Regions from separate parts of the Streptomyces sp. NPDC058773 genome, predicted to be linked through region 2. Evidence: riboswitches for the same ligand, from Rfam matches in the RefSeq annotation. Region 2 holds a riboswitch; each other region holds the start of a gene.
The links. A riboswitch is a leader RNA that binds a small molecule or an ion and turns the genes downstream of it on or off. The one in region 2 is predicted to bind cobalamin.
Positions count from the first base shown of each region.

Region 1: it holds a riboswitch for cobalamin, as region 2 does, so the genes downstream of both, ACFW5B_RS28670 (HoxN/HupN/NixA family nickel/cobalt transporter) here and ACFW5B_RS29875 (prenyltransferase/squalene oxidase repeat-containing protein) in region 2, are expected to answer to the same signal.
Region 3: it holds a riboswitch for cobalamin, as region 2 does, so the genes downstream of both, ACFW5B_RS29435 (cobalamin biosynthesis protein) here and ACFW5B_RS29875 (prenyltransferase/squalene oxidase repeat-containing protein) in region 2, are expected to answer to the same signal.
Region 4: it holds a riboswitch for cobalamin, as region 2 does, so the genes downstream of both, metE (5-methyltetrahydropteroyltriglutamate--homocysteine S-methyltransferase) here and ACFW5B_RS29875 (prenyltransferase/squalene oxidase repeat-containing protein) in region 2, are expected to answer to the same signal.

Region 1 is NZ_JBHYPE010000044.1:22,187-27,298, reverse strand. It holds gene ACFW5B_RS28680 (DoxX family protein) at 267-818, shown strand; gene ACFW5B_RS28675 (VOC family protein) at 1,012-1,512, shown strand; gene ACFW5B_RS28670 (HoxN/HupN/NixA family nickel/cobalt transporter) at 1,583-2,737, opposite strand; cobalamin riboswitch at 2,768-2,981, opposite strand; gene ACFW5B_RS28665 (alpha/beta fold hydrolase) at 3,049-3,897, opposite strand; gene ACFW5B_RS28660 (MarR family winged helix-turn-helix transcriptional regulator) at 3,894-4,652, opposite strand; gene ACFW5B_RS28655 (hypothetical protein) at 4,781-5,112, shown strand, end outside.
Region 2 is NZ_JBHYPE010000049.1:34,685-39,796, forward strand. It holds gene ACFW5B_RS29865 (aldehyde dehydrogenase) at 1-1,196, opposite strand, end outside; gene ACFW5B_RS29870 (MBL fold metallo-hydrolase) at 1,505-2,587, shown strand; cobalamin riboswitch at 2,824-2,984, shown strand; gene ACFW5B_RS29875 (prenyltransferase/squalene oxidase repeat-containing protein) at 3,154-4,476, shown strand; gene ACFW5B_RS29880 (SCO2322 family protein) at 4,476-5,112, shown strand, end outside.
Region 3 is NZ_JBHYPE010000047.1:32,809-37,920, reverse strand. It holds gene ACFW5B_RS29440 (cobyric acid synthase) at 1-865, opposite strand, end outside; gene ACFW5B_RS29435 (cobalamin biosynthesis protein) at 862-1,872, opposite strand; cobalamin riboswitch at 2,026-2,177, opposite strand; gene ACFW5B_RS29430 (hypothetical protein) at 2,381-2,818, shown strand; gene ACFW5B_RS29425 (caspase family protein) at 2,824-5,112, shown strand, end outside.
Region 4 is NZ_JBHYPE010000011.1:99,579-104,690, reverse strand. It holds gene ACFW5B_RS12750 (amidase) at 1-231, opposite strand, end outside; gene ACFW5B_RS12745 (TetR/AcrR family transcriptional regulator) at 388-1,032, shown strand; gene ACFW5B_RS12740 (hypothetical protein) at 1,082-1,516, shown strand; gene ACFW5B_RS12735 (class I SAM-dependent methyltransferase) at 1,578-2,252, opposite strand; cobalamin riboswitch at 2,963-3,191, shown strand; gene metE (5-methyltetrahydropteroyltriglutamate--homocysteine S-methyltransferase) at 3,354-5,112, shown strand, end outside.

The sequences.
Region 1 (5,112 bases), on a different contig from region 2:
GGCCGCGGGTGGTTGACGCCGCGCCTGCGTTTCGCCGGGTTGCTGGATGAGGGGGGCGGTGAACTCGGATGGCGGCGACGGGAGTTGGTGGTCCTGTCATGGCCCGGTCCGGTGGGTGCGAGGTGGCGCGCCGTACGTGATGTTGTTCCTCGCCGGGGTGCTGTGTATCGTCGAAAGCAGTGTCTTGAAGTTTCAAGTAAATGTTCGGCCTCGCGGGGCCGGTACTCGACACGCACCAGACCCGACCTGCGAAAGAGCGGCTCCTGATGACGTCCCCCCTCGGCACCCTCGCGTCCTCCCGCCTCGACATCCCCACACGCCACACTCCTTCCCAGCACGGCTACGACAGCGGGCTCCTTCTGCTGCGCCTCGTGCTCGGGCTGACCATGGCGGCCCACGGCGCCCAGAAGCTGTTCGGCTGGTTCGGTGGTCCGGGCCTGGACGGGACCGGGCAGTTCTTCACCATGAGCGGCTATCCGGCGGGCCGGACGATGGCCGTCGTCGCCGGGCTGAGCGAGCTGTTCGGCGGGCTCGGGCTGGCGGTCGGGCTGCTCACACCGCTGGCCGGTGCGGCGGTCGTCGGCACGATGATCAATGCCCTCGCCGTGAAGTGGGGCGGAGGCTTCTTCGCGCCCAAGGGGGTGGAGTACGAGCTGCTGCTGACCGTCGGTGCGGCGGCCGTGGCGCTGACCGGGCCCGGTCGTTACGCCCTCGACCGTCTGCTGCCCGGTCTGCGCAGCCACCGGGCGGTCCGTGGGGTGGTCGCGCTGTTGCTGGGTGTGGTGCTGGCCGGCGCGGTGCTGCTGGTACGGAAGTGACCCCCGGGGCGAGCCCCCGGAGGTGACCGCCTCGCTCCGCGCGTACCGGATGTGTGCGACGGACGGGACCTCCGCCGACCGGATACCGGCCGACCGGCCCTGGGCGGGGGCGGGGTGTGCGGGATACAGCAGATAAAGGGGAGGCGGCGGCGCCGTGGCGGTGTCGTGGCCGGGAGATCGGAGAGCAGGTCCCATGTCAGTACGACGTCTGAACCACGCGGTGCTCAATGTCCGCGATGTGGCGCGGTCGGTGGCGTTCTACACCGAGGCCCTCGGGCTGACGGTGGATGTCGAGATTCCGGGACGGGCCGCGTTCCTCAGTGCTCCCGGCTCGCTCAACGATCATGACCTGGGGCTGTTCGCGGTGGCGCCGGACGCGCCGGGGCCGGGCGCCGGGCGGGTCGGGCTGTACCACCTGGCCTGGGAGGTCGGCACACTCGGCGAACTCGTCGCGGCCCGTACCCGGCTGATCGAGCGGGGCGCCCTGGTGGGGGCCAGTGATCATCTCGTGGCCAAGTCGCTGTACGCCAAGGACCCGGACGGCAACGAGTTCGAGGTGATGTGGCGGGTGCCGCGGGAGGACTGGCCGGGCCCGGACCTGCCGGACCGGCTGCTGCCCCTCGATCTGGCGGCGGCGCTGGAGCGCTGGGGGCCGGACCGGGAGACGGGGGCGGCGGCCGGCTCGGCCACGTGAGGGTGCCGCGCCGTCGGTCACCGAGGCTGCGAGCCGGCTCGGCCACCTGCCGGGCCGGCCGGAGGGCCCCTCAGGAACCCGGCGCGGACTGCTCCGCCGGCTCCGTTCGCCCGGACCGCTCCGCTCGGTCGGCCCGTTCCGCCCAGCGCTTCTCCACGCCGGCCAGTCGCCAGTAAGCCAGCGCCGCGGCCCACACCACCACGAACAGGCCGACGATGATGAAGCCGACGTTGTCGAGGTCGAGTCCCGAAATCCAGCCGGTCAGCGCGTCGTTGAGGCCGAGCTTGTCGTGCAGCACGGTCACCAGCTCGATCGTGCCGATGAAGAAGGCGACGGCGATCGACAGGCCGGTGATGGTGAGGTTGTAGTAGACCTTGCGCACCGGGTTGGCGAACGCCCACTGGTAGGCGAAGTTCATGAAGGTGCCGTCGAGGGTGTCGAACAGGCTCATTCCGGCGGCGAACAGCAGCGGCAGGCACAGGATCGCGTACCAGGGCAGGCCCGCCGCGGCGCCGCTGCCCGCCATCACCATCAGCGTCACCTCCGTCGCGGTGTCGAAGCCGAGCCCGAAGAGGAAGCCGAGCGGGAACATCTGGCCGGGGCGGGAGATGGAGCGGGTGAACCGGCCCAGGAAGCGGTTCATGAAGCCGCGCGAATCGAGGCGCTGTTCCAGCTCGGCCTCGTCGTACCGGCCGTCGCGCATCCCGCGGAAGACCCGCCAGATACCGGCCAGCGCAAGGAGGTTGAGGGCGGCGATGAGGTAGAGGAACGTGCCGGAGACGGTGGTGCCGACGGTGCCCAGGATCTGGTGCGTACGGGACTCGTCGTTCAGCAGCGTGCCGGCGAGCTGGGCGCCGCCGGCCACCAGGGCCGCCATCACCACGACCACGCTGGAGTGCCCGAGGGCGAACCAGAAGCCGACCGAGACCGGCCGCTTGCCGTCGGCCATCAGCTTGCGGGTGGTGTTGTCGATCGCGGCGATGTGGTCGGCGTCGAAGGCGTGCCGCATACCGAGGGTGTACGCGGTGACGCCGAGGCCGACGCCGAAGACCTGGCTTCCGACGGAGTAGTGGTACGGGACCACGAGCAGGAAGAGCACGCCGAAGGCGACGACATGCAGCCCGGCTATGACGGCCATCAGGCCCGCGGTACGGACGGTGTCCTGCCGGCGCCAGCGGAACGCGGCGGGGGCAGGGGTGTTCGGGGTATCGGTGGACAGGGCCATCCGGCGGTCACGCTCCAGCACCTCGTGGATCAGTTCGTGAGATGCCGTGGCCGGTCTCCTGGCTTACGGGTGCCCGCGTCCGCCCCGCCTTCCCGGCCGCGGGCTGCGGTCAGTGGCGCCGCAGACGCGTCAGGCGTCTGCGGAAGGGGTGGAAACTCCCCGATCACAGTGGCGAGGGCCGCTCCGGGCTGGGACCGCAAAGTCCGTCACCGGCTTCCCGAGCACCACGGCCCGGCCACTCTAACCGCCGCTCCGGAGGCGCGGGCGGTCTGGGGGTTTTCGCCCCCGGAGGGGGAGCGCCGCGCTATGGGTCAGTAGTCCAGGGATGAGAGGAAGGCGTGCAGTTCGTGATCGAAGAGCGGGGTGTTCTCCAGGTTGACCATATGGGCCGCACCCGGGATTCGGACTCTTCGGGCGCCCGGGACGGCCAGGGCTATCGCATGGGCGTTGGCGGAGATGTCTCCGCTGTCGAGGTCGCCGTCGAGCACCACCGTCGGCACCCGGATCTCGCCGAGGCGGTCGGCGGCGCCGACTTCGAGGGGCATACCGGCTCCCATGCCGTCCGCATGGACCTCCACATTGGCCGCGGCCGAGGCGCGCATCCGTTCACGGAATCCCGGGTGCACGGCGGACGGCTCCCGGTGCGGCCCGTCCACCCACATCCGCAGGAAGTGCTCGACATACCGCTCCGCGCCGTCCGGTGCGCCGATCGCCGCCACCTGCTCCTTGATGTGCGCCAGCACGAAGGGGTCGGTGAAGGCCCGGCCGCTGATCCCCGGTGAGGCGAGCGCGAGGGCCGTCACCCGGTCGGGGTGGGCGAGGGCGGTGTCGAGCGCGACCCGCGCGCCGTGGGAGAGGCCGACGAGGACGGCGCCGGGGACCTCAAGCGCGTCCAGCAGGGCGCACAGGTCGTCGTGGTTGGCGTAGTCCCCGGTCACGGTGGAGGAGAGGCCGTGGCCGCGGGAGTCGTAACGGATCGCGCGCAGGCCGGAGTTGACCAGCCAGGTGAACTGCTCGTCCCACATGTGCTGGTCGAGCATGCCACCGTGCAGCAGCACCACCGCTGGGCCCGAGCCGGCCGTCTCGTAGAACAGCTCGCCGTCGTCGACCGGCACGATGCCGTTGTCGATCTCGGACCAGGCGGTGATTCTCTGCGTCATTCTCCTGACCGTCCTTTGTGCGTGAGAGGGGCCGAGGCGGGTCTGCGGCCGTGACCGTCAGGTTTGCCGTTGCCGTTATTGCGATTACTGCGGTTGCCGTTGGTGCCGTCGCTGTCCTCAGTGCGACGACCGTTACGAGTATCCCGACTGTCGCGACTGCCCTGACTGTCGGGTTCCTCCCGTGGAACGCGCGAGTCGTTCGCCAGGTGCCGGAATTCCTCGCCGAGTCGGTCGAGGACGTGCAGCGCGGTGCGGACGTCGTCGGCGGGCAGGTCCGCCAGTCGTTGCCGCAGCTCCGTCGCCTCGAACTGCTGGATGCCGCGTATCGCCGCCGTGCCCTCGGCGGTGAGCCGGATCAGGGACGAGCGGCGGTGGGCGGGGTTGGGAGCCGTGACGACCAGGCCCAGTTCCGCGGCGTGGTTGACCCGGCGCTGCACCGGCTGGCGGTCGAGACCCATGGTGCGTGCCAACTGCGGGACGGTGCGCGGGCCTTCGGTGTGCAGGGCGTCCAGCAGTGCGTGTTCGCCGGCGGTGAGGCCGGTGTCCGCCAGTTCGCGTTCCACCGCGCGTACGACCGTGCGGTGCAGTGGCCACAGGCGTCGGATGACGTCGTACAGCAGGTCTTCGGTGGTCGTTGCTTCCCCGGTGCCGGTATCCGTCGCCGCATCGCTCCCGGCGTTCGTCTCGGTGCTCGTCCCGCTGGTCGCCTCGGCACGCCGCGAGGTGCCCGGGAGATCCTCCTCGATGACACTCATGATGTCATGATGACACCGCTGATGTCGTTTGGGAAGGGGTCTGCCGCGGAATGGAGTTGAGGGGGCGGAGGAGGCAGAGGGGTGGCGTGAGGCTTGTGTGGCGCGTCGACGAGGAAGGCGGAGAGCGGATGAAGGTCGGACTGTTGCGTACGGTCGGGGTCGCCACGGCGGTTTACGGGGCGGCGGTGGCCGCGGTGCCCGATCTGCTGGCGCGGCCCTCGGGTCTGGTCGATGAGCAGGGCCGGACCGGGCGGGCGACGCGCACCTCGCTCCGCCCGCTGGCCTGGCGGGATGCGGTGAGCGGGCTGGCGCTGGCGCTGGCACCGGAAGGACCGGCGCTGCGCACCGCCGCATATGTGCGGATCGCGGCCGACTTCGGGGACGCCGTCCTGCTGGGTGCGACGCTGCCCGGCCGCGACCGGAAGCTGGCGGCGGTGGCGGTGTCCGTGGGGTGGGGCGC
Region 2 (5,112 bases):
TCGTCGTACGGCAGCAGGCAGATGACCGGGCCGAAGATCTCCTCGCGGGCGATCCGCATGCCGTTGGACACCTCGCCGAAGAGCGTCGGCTCGACGTACCAGCCGGTGGTCTGCCCCTTCGGGCGGCCGCCGCCGGTCAGCACCTTGGCGCCCTCCCGCTGACCGAGCGCGATGTAGTCGAGTGAGCGCTGCTGCTGGCGACGGGCGACCAGCGGGCCGACCTCGGTGGCCGGATCGAGCGGGTCGCCGACGGTGAGCGCCGAGGCCGCCGCGGTGAACCGTTCGGCGATCTCGTCATAGTGGCCGCGCGGGGCGAGAATCCGCGTCTGGGCCACACAGGCCTGGCCGTTGATCATCCAGGCGAACGGCACGATCCCGGCCACCGCCGCGTCCAGATCCGCGTCCGGCAGGATCACCGCGGCCGACTTGCCGCCGAGCTCCAGCGTGACCCGGCTGAGGTTGCGGGCCGCGACCTCCATGACCCGCTTGCCGGCCGCCACAGAGCCGGTGAACGACACCTTGTCCACGCCCGGGTGCCCGACCAGGTATTCGCTCACCTCGCGGTCCGCGGGCAGGATCGACAGCACGCCGTCCGGCAGCCCGGCCTCGGTGGCGATCTCCGCGAGGAGGTACGCATCGAGCGGCGTCTCCGGCGACACCTTCAGCACCACCGAGCAGCCGGCCAGCAGCGCCGGCGCGAGCTTGGCGGCGGCGGTGAACTGCGGGACGTTCCACGGCACCACGGCCGCGACCACACCGGCCGGCTCCCGGCGCACCAGCAGCTGCCCGAGCACCCCGCTGCGGCGCTCCTCGAACGGGAAGTCACGGGCCACCGTGAGCGCCGCGTCCCACACCAGCATCGCGGCCAGCGACTGCACCATGACGCCGGAGGTGAACGGGGTGCCGTTCTCCGCGCTGATGACCTTGGCGATCTCCTCACTGCGGGCCGCGAAGGCGTCCTTGATGCGGGCCACCACCGCGATCCGGTCCGCCAGCGGGGCGTTCGCCCACACCCCGGACGCGAAGGACGTACGGGCCGCGGTCACCGCACGGTCGACATCGGCCCGCGAGGCGTGCGGTACCCGGCCGATGACCTCTTCGGTGTGCGGCGAGACGACCTCGATCGTGTCCCGGCCGGCCGGGTCGGCCCACTCACCGCCTATGTAGAGCTTTCCGTGCTCGACGAGGTCGCTCATCGCTGCCGCCTCCTGCGGGTTGGCCGCCTGTCCGGCGATCCCTGCCGGTTCCGGTGGTTGCTGACGTGCGTGGGACGTTGCCGACGTACGGGGGACGCGTGTGCCGGCAGACCATCGGGTGCTGATGCGGCGGGGTGGGTCCCCCGCACCGCATCAGGAACTGATACCAGTTCTAGTTGGAGGAGTCCACGGCGCCGACCGAATCCCGACTCCACCGCGCGGGCAGGGCACTTCAGGACACTTTGAAACCAGTTCTAGTTATAGTGAGGCCGGGTACCGGGTGTATGGCACACCGAAAGGGGACCGGGATGACCACACAGGTGACCGACCACAAGGGCGGGGTGTGGAGCATCGCCGTCCCCATCCCGGACAACCCGCTCGGTCACACCCTCGTCCACCTCCTGGAGACCGACCGGGGGCCGGTGCTCATCGACACCGGCTGGGACGACCCGGACTCCTGGGACACCCTCGTCGCCGGCGTCACCGCCTGCGGATTCGCCCTCACCGACCTCCACGGCGTCCTGATCACCCACCACCATCCGGACCACCACGGCCTGTCCGCCAAGGTCCGGGAGGCCTCCGGCGCCTGGATCGCGATGCATGCCGCCGACACCGCGGTGGTCCGCCGCACCCGCGCCGCCGAACCGGGCCAGTGGCTCGACTACCTGCTCGCCAAGCTCACGGCGGCGGGCGCACCGGACGAGCATCTGGCACCCCTGCGGACCGCACGCGCCACCGGGGGCGGCCGGAAGCTGCCCGGCCGGCGGGCCGCGCTGCCGGACCGCGGGATCGACCCCGGTGAACTCCTCGGCCTGCCGGGGCGCCGGGTGCGCGCCATCTGGACGCCCGGCCACACCCCCGGGCATGTGTGCCTCCACCTGGAGGAGGAGCATCCCTCGGCGCGCACCCCCGGCTTCGGCCGGCTGTTCTCCGGCGATCATCTGCTGCCCGGCATCACCCCGCACATCGGCCTGTACGAGGCTCCGGACGGTGACGATGGGCCGCCCGGCCCGCACGGCATGGGGAGCCCGGGCGAGGACGCCGATCCGCTCGGTGACTACCTCGACTCCCTCGAACGCGTCGGCCGGCTCGCGCCCGCCGAGGTGCTGCCCGCGCACCAGCACGCCTTCACCGACGCCGGCGGGCGGGTGCGGGCGCTGCTCGCCCACCACGAGGAGCGGCTGGCCCGGCTGCGGGACCTGCTCCGGGAACCGCGGACCGTATGGGAGCTGGCCGTGGCCATGGAGTGGAACCGGCCCTGGGAGCAGATTCCTTACGGCTCCCGCAACATCGCCGTATCGGAGGCGGAGGCCCATCTGCGGCGGCTGGTGAAGCTGGGGCGGGCGGAGTGGGTGCCGGGGTCCGATCCGGTGCGGTATCGCGCGGTGTGAGGGCGGGGGCTATCCGGCGGGCGGGCCGGTTCGGTGGTGGGCGGTTCCGGTGCGGCGGGCGGGGGCGGTTCGGTGGGAGGGGCGGTTCGGTGGGAGGGGCGGTTCGGTGGGAGGGGCGGTTCGGTGGGAGGGGCGGTTCGGTGGGAGGGGCGGTTCGCACGCCCGGTTCGTATCCGCCCGGCTCGCGGCTGATTCCGCCGGCTCGTACGTGCGAGCGAGCGCCCTACGGGTGCCGGTTAAGGTGTGCGGGACAATTTCATCCGTACCCGATCGGGGAAAGCCGGTGGAAATCCGGCGCTGACCCGCAACCGTGAGAACGGACCCTCCGCAGGCGCCGGCCGGCCCGGCGGGGGCGGCCGTACGAGCCGGAGCACCCGAAGGGGCACAACCAAGGCTCCCGCCACCGGAAACGTCCGCCACAGGGACGGCCGGTGCGCGGCACCGTCGAGGTATACGGAGCTGAGCCCGGTGCCACCGCGTCCATGATCCCTGGGATCGGCGCGCGGGTGGCCGGCCGAGCGCGGCTGCGTACATCGCCGCGACCCGACCCGAGAGGCACCGACCCGATGGCCCCCATGGCTTCCATGGCTCACCAGGCCCCCCTGACGCACCCCGTCGCCTTCCTGGCGCGCCGCGCCGCCACGGCGCTGGCCGCCGCGGTGGTGCTGGGCGCGGCCGCTGCCCCCGCCGCGTACGCCGCCGAGTCCCCGTCCGCGTCCGCGAAGAAGCTGCCGGACGGCCTCTACGGCACCACGGACCCGAAGTACGACGGGGTCTGGCGGCAGTCGCTCGCGCTGCTGGCGCAGGACTCGGTGGGGCTGCGGCCCGCGGCGTCCGCCGTGCGCTGGCTGGCCGGGCAGCAGTGCGCCGACGGCGCGTTCACCGCCTTCCGCGCCGACCCCGGCAAGGCCTGTGACGCCAAGACCATGCGGGACACCAATCAGACGGCCGCCGCGGTGCAGGCGCTGGCCGCGCTCGGCGGGCACGGCGAGGCCGTGAAGAAGGCCGTGGACTGGCTGAAGTCGGTGCAGAACGACGACGGCGGCTGGAGCTCGATGCCCGGTTCGGCGAGCGACGCCAACTCCACGTCCGTGGTCATCGGCGCGCTCGCGGCGGCGGGTGAGAAGCCGCAGTCGGTGACGTCGAAGAAGGGCGGCAAGACCCCCTACGACGGGCTGCTCACCTTCCAGCTGGGCTGCGACGAGAAGGAGGGCGAGCGCGGCGCGTTCACCTTCCAGCTCAAGGGCGCCGCCCCGAACGCCGACGCCACCGCGGCCGCCGCCACCGGAGCGCTCGGCAAGGGCTTTGTCGTCGCGCCCGCCGGCCCGCGGGCCAACACCCCGGTCAAGGCGCTGAACTGCAAGGACGGCGGGGACAAGCAGGCAGAGAAGGTCGATGAGGCGGGCAAGGGCGATCCGGGGCAGGCCGCGGAGGGCGGTGCCGCCTACCTCGTCGCGCAGCTCGACAAGAATGGGCAGCATCTGCTGTCCGCGATGCCGGGCGCCGAGAAGCAGCCCGATGTCGGCAACACCGCCGACGCCGTGGTGGCGCTGGCGGCCGGCGGGCACGGTGCCGCCGCCGCGAAGCCGCTGAAGTGGCTGGAGAAGAACGCGGCGGACTGGGCGAAGCAGAGCGGCCCCGCCGCGTACGCGCAGCTGGTGCTGGCCGCGCACGCCACCGGCACCGACCCGCGCTCCTTCGGCGGCACCGACCTGGTGGCCGCGCTCAACGCCACCGGCCCCAAGCCGGGCGCCGCACCCGCGAAGGACTCCGGGGACGACGCTTCGGACGGCGGCGGGATGGGCATGTGGTGGGTCATCGGTGTCGGTCTCGCCCTCGGCGCCGGCATCGGGTTCCTGCTGAGCGGCCGTAAGAAGAGCCGGCTCTGATGCGGCGCACCAGGATCGCCGCGGCCGTGCTGCTGGCCGGTACGGTCACCGGCCTGGCCGCCGGGCCCGCGCAGGCGCAGGAGTACCGCTACTGGTCGTTCTGGGACGGCAAGGGCAGTTCCTGGACGTATGCCACCGAAGGGCCGGCCACGCTGCGGCCGGCCGACGGAGCGGTCCAGGGCTTCCGCTTCACCGTCGGCGCCGACTCCGCCGCGGCCGGAAAGCCGCGCGCGGCCGCCGACTTCGACGCGATCTGCCGGAACACCCCGGCCGAGGACGGCCGCAAGCGGATCGGCATCGTCCTGGACTTCGGCACCACGGCGGACGCGCCCGGCGGCGAACGGCCGCCGAAGGCCAGGACGGAGTGTGCGCGGGTGCCGGAGGACGCCTCGGCGGGCGAGGCGCTGGCCGCGGTCGCCCGGCGGCTGCGCTATGACGCCAACGCCCTGCTGTGCGCCATCGCCGGCTACCCGAAGGCGGGATGCGCGGAGGCCGTGAGCGGATCGCGGGACGGGGCGAAGAGGTCCGGGACTTCGGCTGCGTCCTCCGCGGGGGCGGCGGGGGACCGTGACGGTGCGAAGGACGGGGGCGGCGGGAGCGGTGACGGCGGGCCGTCCGCCGGGCTGCTCGGTGGGG
Region 3 (5,112 bases), on a different contig from region 2:
CCACGCTCTCGCGCACCGCGCCGCGCAGCGACACCCTCCCCCAAGCTCTCGACTTCGTTCGAGCAGGGGGGACCCCCATCCCGTCCTCCTCGTCGATGCCGAGCCCGTGCGCGAAGGGCAGCACGCCCAGCGTCTGCCGCCCCGTGAGGCCGCGCAGCATCTCCAGGCCCGGCTCCAGCAGCGTCACATCGCCGCGGAACTTGTTGACCAGATACCCGGCGACCAGGGCCTGGTCCTCTTTGGACAGCAGTGCGGTGGTGCCGAAGAACGAGGCGAACACCCCGCCGCGGTCGATGTCACCGACCACGACCGCCGGGATACGGGCGGCCCGTGCGAGGCCCATGTTCACGATGTCGGTACGCCGCAGATTGATCTCGGCGGGACTGCCGGCGCCCTCGCAGATCACCGCGTCATGGGTACGCCGCAGCTCGGCCAGGCAGTCGGTCACCGTGCCGAGCAACTGCTCCCGCCCGCCCGCGTACGGCGTCTCCCCGGGGGACGACCCCCCGGACTCCCCGAAGTACCCCCGGGCACTCAGCTCCCCCACCGGCTTCCCCAGCAGCACCACCTGGCTGCTGCGGTCGCCGCCCGGCTTGAGCAGCACGGGGTTCATCAGCGCGGTCGGCTCCACCCGCGCCGCGGCCGCCTGCATCGCCTGGGCCCGTCCGATCTCCGCGCCCTCACGGGTGACGAACGAATTCAGCGACATGTTCTGTGCCTTGAAGGGCGCCACCCGGACGCCCTGCCGGACCAGCCAGCGGCAGATGCCCGCCGTCACCACGCTCTTGCCGGCGTCCGACGTCGTCCCGGCCACCAGCAGCCCGCCGCCGACGGCCCCGCCGGATGCCTTGCCCCGCCCGTTCACCGGTTCCTCCTCCCGCGCCGGGACCCCGGCACCCGTGCCCGTGTGGCCGCACCGGCCACCAGTCGCGCCGCCACCGTCGTCGCCAGCGCCAGCACACTCACCCGGCGGGAGAGCCGCACCGCGCGCTCGATGTCGTCCACCGCCACCGGCGGTGCCGCGCCGTTCAGCACCGGACGGTGCTCCACCCGCCCGCCGTACGCCAGTGTGCCGCCCAGCCGTACGCCCAGCGCACCCGCGAACGACGCCTCCACCGGGCCCGCGTTGGGGCTCGGATGGGCAGCTCCGTCCGCCCGCCAGGCCCGCAGCGCACCGCGCCGGTCGGGGCCCGCGAGCACGGTCAGCGCGGCGGTCAGCCGGGAGCCGGGCCAGCCGGCGAGGTCGTCGAGCCGGGCCGCGGCCCAGCCGAAGCGGCGGTAGCGCGGCGACTTGTGCCCCACCATCGCGTCCAGGGTGTTCACCGCGCGGAACGCCACCAAGCCGGGCACTCCGCCCAACGCGCCCCATACCAGGGCGCCGACCACCGCGTCGGAGGTGTTCTCGGCGACCGACTCCACCACCGCACGGGCCATCTGCGGCCCGTCCAGCGCCTGCGGATCGCGCCCGCACAGATGCGGCAGCCGCTCCCGAGCCACGTCCAGGTCACCCGCCGTCAGCGCCCCGCCGACGGCCCGCGCCTCCCGGCCGAGCGAGGTGCCGCCCAGCACGGCCCAGACCGTCGCCGCGGTCAGCGCGACCCCCGCACCACCACGGAGCGACAGCGGAGAAGCGGAAGCCGAACCCCGCACGGCACGCCGCAGCAGCGCGGCGCCGGCCGCGGCACCGCCCGCGCACAGCACGGTGTGCGCCGCCCCGAAGGCACGGTGGTCGCGCCACAGCCGGCGTTCGACGGCGCCCGCGGCCCGGCCGAACGCGGCCACCGGATGGCCGCGCCGGGGGTCTGCCGCGATCAGGTCACCGAGAAAGCCGAGGGCCGCGCCGCACGCATATCCCGCGTGTTCGCCGCGCACCGGATCAGACCGCAGCCAGGGCGAGTTCGTGACGTGCCGCCCGGCCTCGGAGGAGACCTGCGACAGCGGGCAGAGGGGATCTCGACGGGCAGCCGGGCATGACGGTATGTCCTCACTCAGGGTCCGCGCCCTGGCTCGACGTGACGGCGACACGAGTCTCCTGGCTCCCGGATCGGCGTGTCCTCCGGCCTTCCCGTCCCGCGTACGCCGTGATGACGTGCGCGTACTGGACCGTGGCCTCCGCTGGAGGAACGCTCCCCGGTGACAGTGGCGGGACCGCGCCGGATTCGCACCGGACTTCCTCAGCTGTCGCCGAATGGCCCCGGCAGTCCACCACGGCCCGCGAACGCCCGTCAACTCACCCTTGACCTGCAGCGCAGCCCCGCTGCAGGCGCTGTGGTGCACGCCACAGCGTGGCAGAGAGGTCACGGACGGTTGCCCGCGGACCTGATCCCGCGTCACTATCTGGTGCACGGCGGCGACGGGGCCGCCGGAAGGGGGCCGGGGGATGCCGCAGCGCGCTGACCGTCATGAGATCCGTATCAGGATCTCGGGCACCAACAATCCTGACCAGGACGCCGAGGACCTCAAGGCGTGGCTGGAGCGCGAGCCCTGGCTGAACGGCCGGCCGCACGACTGGGAACTCCGGCCGGCGGTGGAGCGCGACGAGGGCCCCGGCGACATGGCCATCGGCGTCGACGACCTGATCCTGGTCGTGGTCGGCGCGGTCGCCGCCGAGATCTCCAAGAGCATGGGAATCGCGCTGCGCGAGTGGCTGCGCCGCCGCAAGGAGGAACGCGACACCGGCGAACGGCCCGCGGTGGCGGTCGCCGACGGGGACGGCGCCCTGCGCGCACTCGGCGACCAGGGGCCGGACGCCCCGGCCCCCGGACACCCCGATCCCGGCAGCCCGGCGAACGGGAGCGGCAGCACCGCCGGGGACTGAGCCGGATGTCCGAATACGACGCACGGGGCAAGGTCAACCGGGCGCTGCTGATCTGCGTCGACGACTACCGGCACCTGCGGCCGCTGCCCGCCGTACGGGACAACCCCCAGGAGCTGGAACGCGTCCTGCTCGCCCCCGGCACCGACCTGTTCACCAAGGGCGAGGTCGTCATCTGCCGCCCCCAGGAGCCGTGGGAGGTCGAACAGGCCCTGGACGCCGTCACCCAGGAGGCCCGCGGACTGCTGCTGGTGTACTTCAGCGGCCACGGCCGGGTGGGCCGGGACGGCGGCAACCTCCAGCTCATGGTCGGCGCGTCGGAACGGCGCCACAAGACCGTCTCCTGGCAGGACATGGTGCTGCCCTACTTGGACAACGCACGGGCCGACCGGATCGTGATCGTCCTGGAGTGCTGTTACGCCGGCAACGCCGGGGAGGCCTTCCACCTCTGCCGCACCCCGATGTCGCTGCTGATGGCCGCGCAGCCCAACCGCCGTATCTTCAGCGGCGAGGAGCCCACCGGCGGCACCCTCTTCACCCGCGCCCTGCGGCAGACCCTGGAACAGGGCGTCCCCGGCAAGCCGTTCGTCACCTTCGAGGACCTCGTCCGGGAGCTGCGGGGGCAACTGGCCGGTGAGCGCACCCCGATGGGCGACGTCTGGGAGCCCCGCTCGGCCAAGCAGAACACCGTCGACGACGTCATCCTGTCCTTCGCCACCCCCGGGGTCCGGCCGCCCACCCCGCTGCGGATCCGCCTGCGCCGCCGGCTCAACGCCTCGGTGCGGCACTGGTTCCGCATCCTGATGGTGCTGGCGACCGTTCTCGTCCCGGCCGGCGCGGGTGTCGCCCTGCTCTGCCTCCCGCACGGCACCGAGGCCTGCCCGCCCGCCCTCGAACTGCGGCTGCTCACCGCCCCCGAGGCCGAACCCGCGCTGCGCCGGGCGGCCTTCGACTACGAGATGTCCGACGCCAACACCCGCCCCCTCGACGGCGAGGGCGACCTCCCCGACGGCTGCCGGCGTGCCCAGATCACCGTCTACTCAGCCGCCCGGGACCAGGTCGACCAGGGCTTCGCGGCCGCCGCCCGCTGGCAGGGCGCGGCCCACGGCACCGGGAAGGGCGAAGCGGGCGACAAGGGCACCGACCCCCTCTACCGGACCGGACCGCAGCCCGACATCTGGATCCCCGAATCCACCGCCGACTACGACGAGGCCCGCCGCGGTATGCCCGCCAAGGACTCCCCGGCGACCCTGCACTACGGCGCCCCGGTCGCCTACACCCCCCTGGTCGTCGGCATCCCGGCGGGCCGGCGCCCGGACGACGTCGAACCGGCCGGAGCCTCCTGGCGGCAACTGCTCACCGCCACCGACCGCGACCACCACGACCTGCGGCTGCTGCGGCCGAGCCCGGTGCTCTCCGGCACCGGACTGCTGCACACCCTCGGTCTCTACCTCGCCCACGACGGCGCGGACCCCGCGTCGTCCGGTGTGCCCGACCCCGCTCGCGCCCGGCAGGCGGAGGAGCGGCTGTCCGCCCCGGGCAGCCAGTTCGCGGGCAGCACCGAACTGCTGTGTTCGCTGCGCCCCGACGCGGACGGCGCCGGCTCCGTCGACCGTACGAGGTCCGCGCCCCTGGTCTCGGAGAAGTCCCTCGCCGACTACAACCTGGGCCGCGCCGTCGGCAGTTGCCCGGCCCTGGACGCCCCGCTCCCGCTCCGCGACCGCTACATCGCCTACTACCCCCGCAACGTCCCCGCCCTCGACCACCCCCTGATCCGGGTCGGCTGGCGCGGCACCACGGACGCCACCCCGCGGAAGGCCGCGGTGGCCCGCTTCGCGACCTGGCTGCGCGCCCCGGACGGCGGCGGGCGCACGCTCACCGCCCAGGGCTACCGCGGGGTGTCGGACAGCGGCCCGGGAACCGGCTCACCGCTGCTGGACAGCCGCGCGGAGGCCACCCCGGCCGCCCCGGCCGTCCCCTTCCGCGCGGACCCGGACCAGGTGTCCCAGGTGCTGGACGGCTACGACAAGGCACAGAAAACCAGCCAGGTGCTGATCCTCCTCGACACCTCCACCTCCATGGCGGACGGCGGCCGGCTCCCGACCGCCCTGCGCGCGGCCGGCCGCGCCCTGGAGATGGTCGGCCCCCGCCACACCTACGGCCTGTGGGCCTTCCCGGACCGCGCGCACCCGACCGACCCCGACGCGGTGCGGGAACTCGTCCCGCTCGGCAGCGCGTCACCGGCCCCCGGCCGGGCCGCCCTGGACCGGATCGCGGGCGGCGAACTGGTCGAGCAC
Region 4 (5,112 bases), on a different contig from region 2:
GTCCTTGACCAGAAAGGGCACCCCGGCCAACGACGCCGAGCCGGCGGGCGTCTCCCCCGCCCCCTCCCCACGCTCCGCGGGCCAGGTCTCCACGACCGCGTTGATCAGCGGATTGACGGCGTCGACCGCCTCCAGCGCGGCCGTCTCCAGCTCGGCGCCGGTCACCTCACCACGGGCGACCAGCTCGGCCAGCCCCACGGCGTCATGGGTCACGTACTCCGACAACTTCATGAGAACTCCTCTGCCTTGCGGCACATGCCATGCGTCAGCGGCATGCGGTACCGGACGGTCTCATGCGATACCGATCGGTATCGCACAGGACTGTCCGGTACCGTAGCGTGAGAGCGGCGCAGCCGAAAGACGGGGAGCCAGGCGGGAGGGTCGGGCATGGCGGACACGGTGCGGCCGGGCCGCGCGGAGCGGGTGGCCAAACTGCCGCCCCGCGAGCGCATCCTCGATGCGGCCGAGGAGTTGTTCCACTCCGAGGGGATCAGGGGCGTCGGCGTCCAGGCCGTCGCGGAGAAGGCGGGGACCACCAAAGCCGCGCTGTACCGGCACTTCGGCACCAAGGACGAACTGGTGGCGCAGTGGCTGCGCATCGTCGCGGCCGACTACAGCTCGGCGTTCGACACGATCGAGGAACGGTGGCCGGACGATCCCCGGGCGCAGATCAAGGGCGTGGCCGCATTCGTCGCCGACACCCTGTCGGCGCTCTCGCACCGCGGCTGCCCCTTCGTCAACTCCATTGCCGAACTGCCCGATCGCTCCCACCCCGCGCGTCAGGTGATCGAGGCACACAAGGCGCGGCAACTCCGCCGCCTCACCGCCATGTGCGCCGCCGCCGGCCTCACCGACCCCGAAGGGGCCGCGGCGGAACTCACCTTCGCCCTGGAGGGAGCCCAGGTCAGCGCGCAGAACGGCAGCGTGGCCCACATCGGCGAACGGCTCACCACCTTCGTCGAGTCGGTCCTGACCTGGCACGGGGCGAAGGATGCACCACGCCCCTCCGGATCTCGGCCGCGCCGAAGTTGAGCGGCGCCTTTCAATACCCTCGCCCGCCGCGGCACGTACGGTACCGGCGATGACCGACACACCGACCGCTGCACTCCCGCGCGCCGTACGGGGAGTGAGGGTGCACTCCCGGCAGACGATCGGGGCGTGCGCACCCACCTACGGACGCGTGGAGCTGGACTTCGAGCCGGTACCGGCGGGCGTCTCCTCGTCCGTCGAGTTCACGTGCACCGCTGAGCCCGAACCGTCACCGGAGTACGAACGGGCCCTCATCCAGGGCGTGTTGCGCGAGCTGGCCGCCGCGGGCTCCGGCGCGCCCGACCCCCACCCGGGTGCTCCGGTGCGCGCCCGGGTCCTCGTGCGCGCCATGTCCTGGCACTGGGTCGACAGCTGCGAGACGACCTTCACACGCCTCGGCGCCCTCGCGGTCCGGGAAGCCTTGAGCTGTGTGGCTGAGGACCGCGAACCGCGACTGGTGGACACCAGGGCCAGACTCACCTCCTGACCCCCTCGGCCGAGATGAGGAACGTACGCTCCTCAGGCCCCGGGCGAGGAACGCACGCTCCTCAAGCCCCCGACGCAAAAGGGCGCCGCCACACGAGCGTGTACCGCCAGAACAGCCGACGGCGCAGCCGCACACCGGGCAGGGCTTCTCGGGCCCCATCGGCGATCTCGGCGAAGGTCATATCCGCCGGGCGGGTCAGGGCCGTCATCGAGACCGGGCGGCAGGGCTCCCGGCGACCCCTGTTCTTGAGCAGGCCCGTGACGGCGTTCAGCGGGGCGGCGACGCCGCCGAGCAGATAGTCGGCGGCGGTTTGCGCTCGGCAGAGACCCAGGACAACCAGAGTTCCCCCAGGCGCCAGGTGCCGGCCGAAGACGCCGAGCGCCTCGGTGAAGGGCAGATGATGGAGGGTGGCGACGCAGGTGATGACGTCGTAGGAGCGTGCGGGGATGCCGGTCAGGGCGTCCGCGACCGTGAACGTCACCGGGGTCACCGGCGGGGTCAGCTGCTGCGCGCGGGAGACGATCACCGGGTCGGAGTCGATCGCCTGGACCTCATGGGCGCGGACGGCCAGGCGCCGGGCCAGATCGCCGCTGCCGCAGCCGACATCCAGGGCGCAGTCGTAGCGCTTGGGGAGTTGCCGCAGGATCCACCGGTGGTAGTGAGCGTTGTGGTCCCAGGGGTGGGCGGCATTGAACCGGTCGAGCGCGCGGATGACTCGCTGCGGTAAGGGCGTCATGCGCCCAGTCCACCAAACTTCACGCCTTCTGCGGGCTGCGCGCTCAACCTCACGCGCCCGGACGCACTCCGCAGGAGGCGGCAGCCTTCACCGCGGAACTCGGTGAGGGGGGCCAGCCGAACCCCGGTCGCCGGCCACGCCCACCTGGCCGAGGAACACAGCCACTGCCTTCCCCTTCTGCTGCGCCTGGTGGAGCCCCGATTCCTGCAACTCATGCAACGGGTGGTGCCGTTGGCCCTCGACCGCTACGGCCTCGACCAGGCTGTCGGGCATCCCCGCCTGCTGGAGCTGGGTGTGCATCGCGTCGTCGCTGATCTACTCGACGGTGATCTGTCGACCGGTGGCAGCGGTCAGGATGGCGCCGACCTGGCGCCAGGTCAGGTCGGCCGGCCCATGAACCGCTTGCACACAGCGTCCGGACCAGGTGGGCGACAGCAGACGGGGGGATCGCGCAGCAGGACACGCGGCCGGACCCCGGCGCGGAGCAGAGTGGCGACAACATGGCGGCCGACGTTTCCCGTGGGGGTGGTGACAGCGGTCTGCACGGCCTTCTTCCTCTCGTCGGTGACACGACTGCAGGTTAGGAACCAAAGGGGCCGGAGCCTGTCCTACTCTCCGGACACCTGCGGGCGTCGCTCTCGACCGGAAGCCCGTGTCCCATCTCACACCCCGTCACGCCCCCGAAGCCGCCCGACACCCACGTCGCGTTCTACGCTGGCCGGGTAACTGGTTCGCCCCGTCTGCCAGGCGGGTTGCGTCGTAAGAGGGAACCCGGTGGGAATCCGGGACTGCCCCGCAGCGGTGAGTGGGAACGACCGCCGTCATACGCACTGGATCCGGGTCGCGGATCTGGGAAGCGACGGTCAGTAGGTGTCCGCCGGAAGAGACCGGCAGGCGTGCTCACGAGTCCGAAGACCTGCCCGTTGCCCGTGCGCGCCCATGCGTGGACGGAGATCCCGGTGACCTCGAGGGCGGGTCGGCGTACATATCAGGTGGACACGTGCGTCGTGAGCGCGCCGTGGTTCCGCCCGGTCGTCATCCCTTCGCGCTTCTCGTTCCGTTCCCGGGACCTGCAGGAAACACTTCGCGAAGGAGAGTTCCGTGACAGCAAAGCCCGCAGCCGCGGCAGCCCTGGCCACCGTGTACGGCTATCCCCGCCAGGGGCAGAACCGGGAACTGAAGAAGGCCGTGGAGGGGTACTGGAAGGGCACGGTCAGTGCCGATGTCCTTGAGGGGACCGCCCGCGCGCTCCGTCGGTCGCACTGGCGGCAGTTGGCCGGCGCCGGTATCCAGGAGGTACCCACCGGGGACTTCTCGTACTACGACCATGTGCTGGACACCAGTGTCATGGTCGGGGCCGTGCCGCACCGGCACCGGGATGCGGTCGCGGCCGACGCCCTGGACGGCTATTTCGCGATGGCGCGGGGGACGCAGGACCTGGCGCCGCTGGAGATGACCAAGTGGTTCAACACCAACTACCACTACTTGGTACCGGAGTTGGGTCCCGATGTCGTCTTCGGTGCGCATTCCGGGAAGCAGGTGGCGGAGCTCAGGGAAGCGCTGGCGCTCGGTCTCGACGCGCGGCCGGTTCTGGTCGGGCCGGTCACCTATCTGCTGCTGGCGAAGCCCGCTCCGGGCGTGGCCGCGGACTTCGAGCCGCTGACGCTGCTCGACCGGTTGCTGCCGGTCTACGCCGAGGTCCTCGCGGATCTGCGGGCCGCCGGCGCCGAGTGGGTGCAGCTCGATGAGCCCGCTCTCGTCCAGGACCGCAGTCCGGCCGAGCTGAACGCCGCCGGGCGGGCCTATCGCGACCTGGCCGCTCTCACCGACCGCCCGAAGCTCCTGGTCGCCTCGTACTTCGACCGGCTCGGCGAGGCCCTGCCCGTTCTGGCCAAGGCTCCGGTGGACGGGCTGGCGCTGGACTTCACCGATGCCGCCGCGGCCAACCTCGACGCGCTGGCGGCCGTCGGCGGACTGCCGGGGAAGCGCCTGGTGGCGGGTGTGGTCGACGGCCGCAACATCTGGATCAACGATCTGGAGAAGTCGCTGGCCACCCTCGGCACCCTGCTCGGTCTCGCCGGCCGGGTCGATGTGGCCGCGTCCTGCTCGCTGCTGCACGTACCGCTGGACGCCGCCGTCGAGCGTGACATCGATCCGCAGATCCTCCGCTGGCTGGCCTTCGCCAAGCAGAAGACCACCGAGCTGGTGACGCTGGCACGGGGCCTGGCTCAGGGCACCGACACCATCGCCGCCGAACTCGCCGCGAACCGCGCCGATCTGGCCTCCCGGGCGAACTCCGGGCTCACCCACGACCCGGCCGTACGCGCACGGGCCGCCGCCGTCACCGACGCCGACGGCCGCCGCGCCCAGCCGTACGCCGACCGCGCGGCCGCCCAGCGGGCCCACCTCGGGCTGCCGCTGCTGCCGACGACGACCATCGGTTCCTTTCCGCAGACCGGCGAACTGCGGTCCGCGCGCGCCGATCTGCGGGCCGGGCGGACCGACACGGCCGGGTACGAGGAACGCATCGAGGCCGAGATCCGTGAGGTGCTCGCCTTCCAGGAGAAGGCCGGTCTGGATGTTTTGGTGCACGGCGAGCCCGAGCGCAACGACATGGTGCAGTACTTCGCCGAGCAGCTCACCGGCTACCTCGCCACCCGGCACGGCTGGGTGCAGTCCTACGGCACCCGTTATGTCCGCCCGCCGGTCCTGGCCGGTGACATCTCCCGGCCCGAGCCGATGACGGTCCGCTGGACCTCCTACGCCCAGGCGCGGACCACCCGCCCCGTCAAGGGCATGCTCACCGGACCGGTCACCATGCTCGCCTGGTCGTTCGTGCGCGACGACCAGCCGCTCGGGG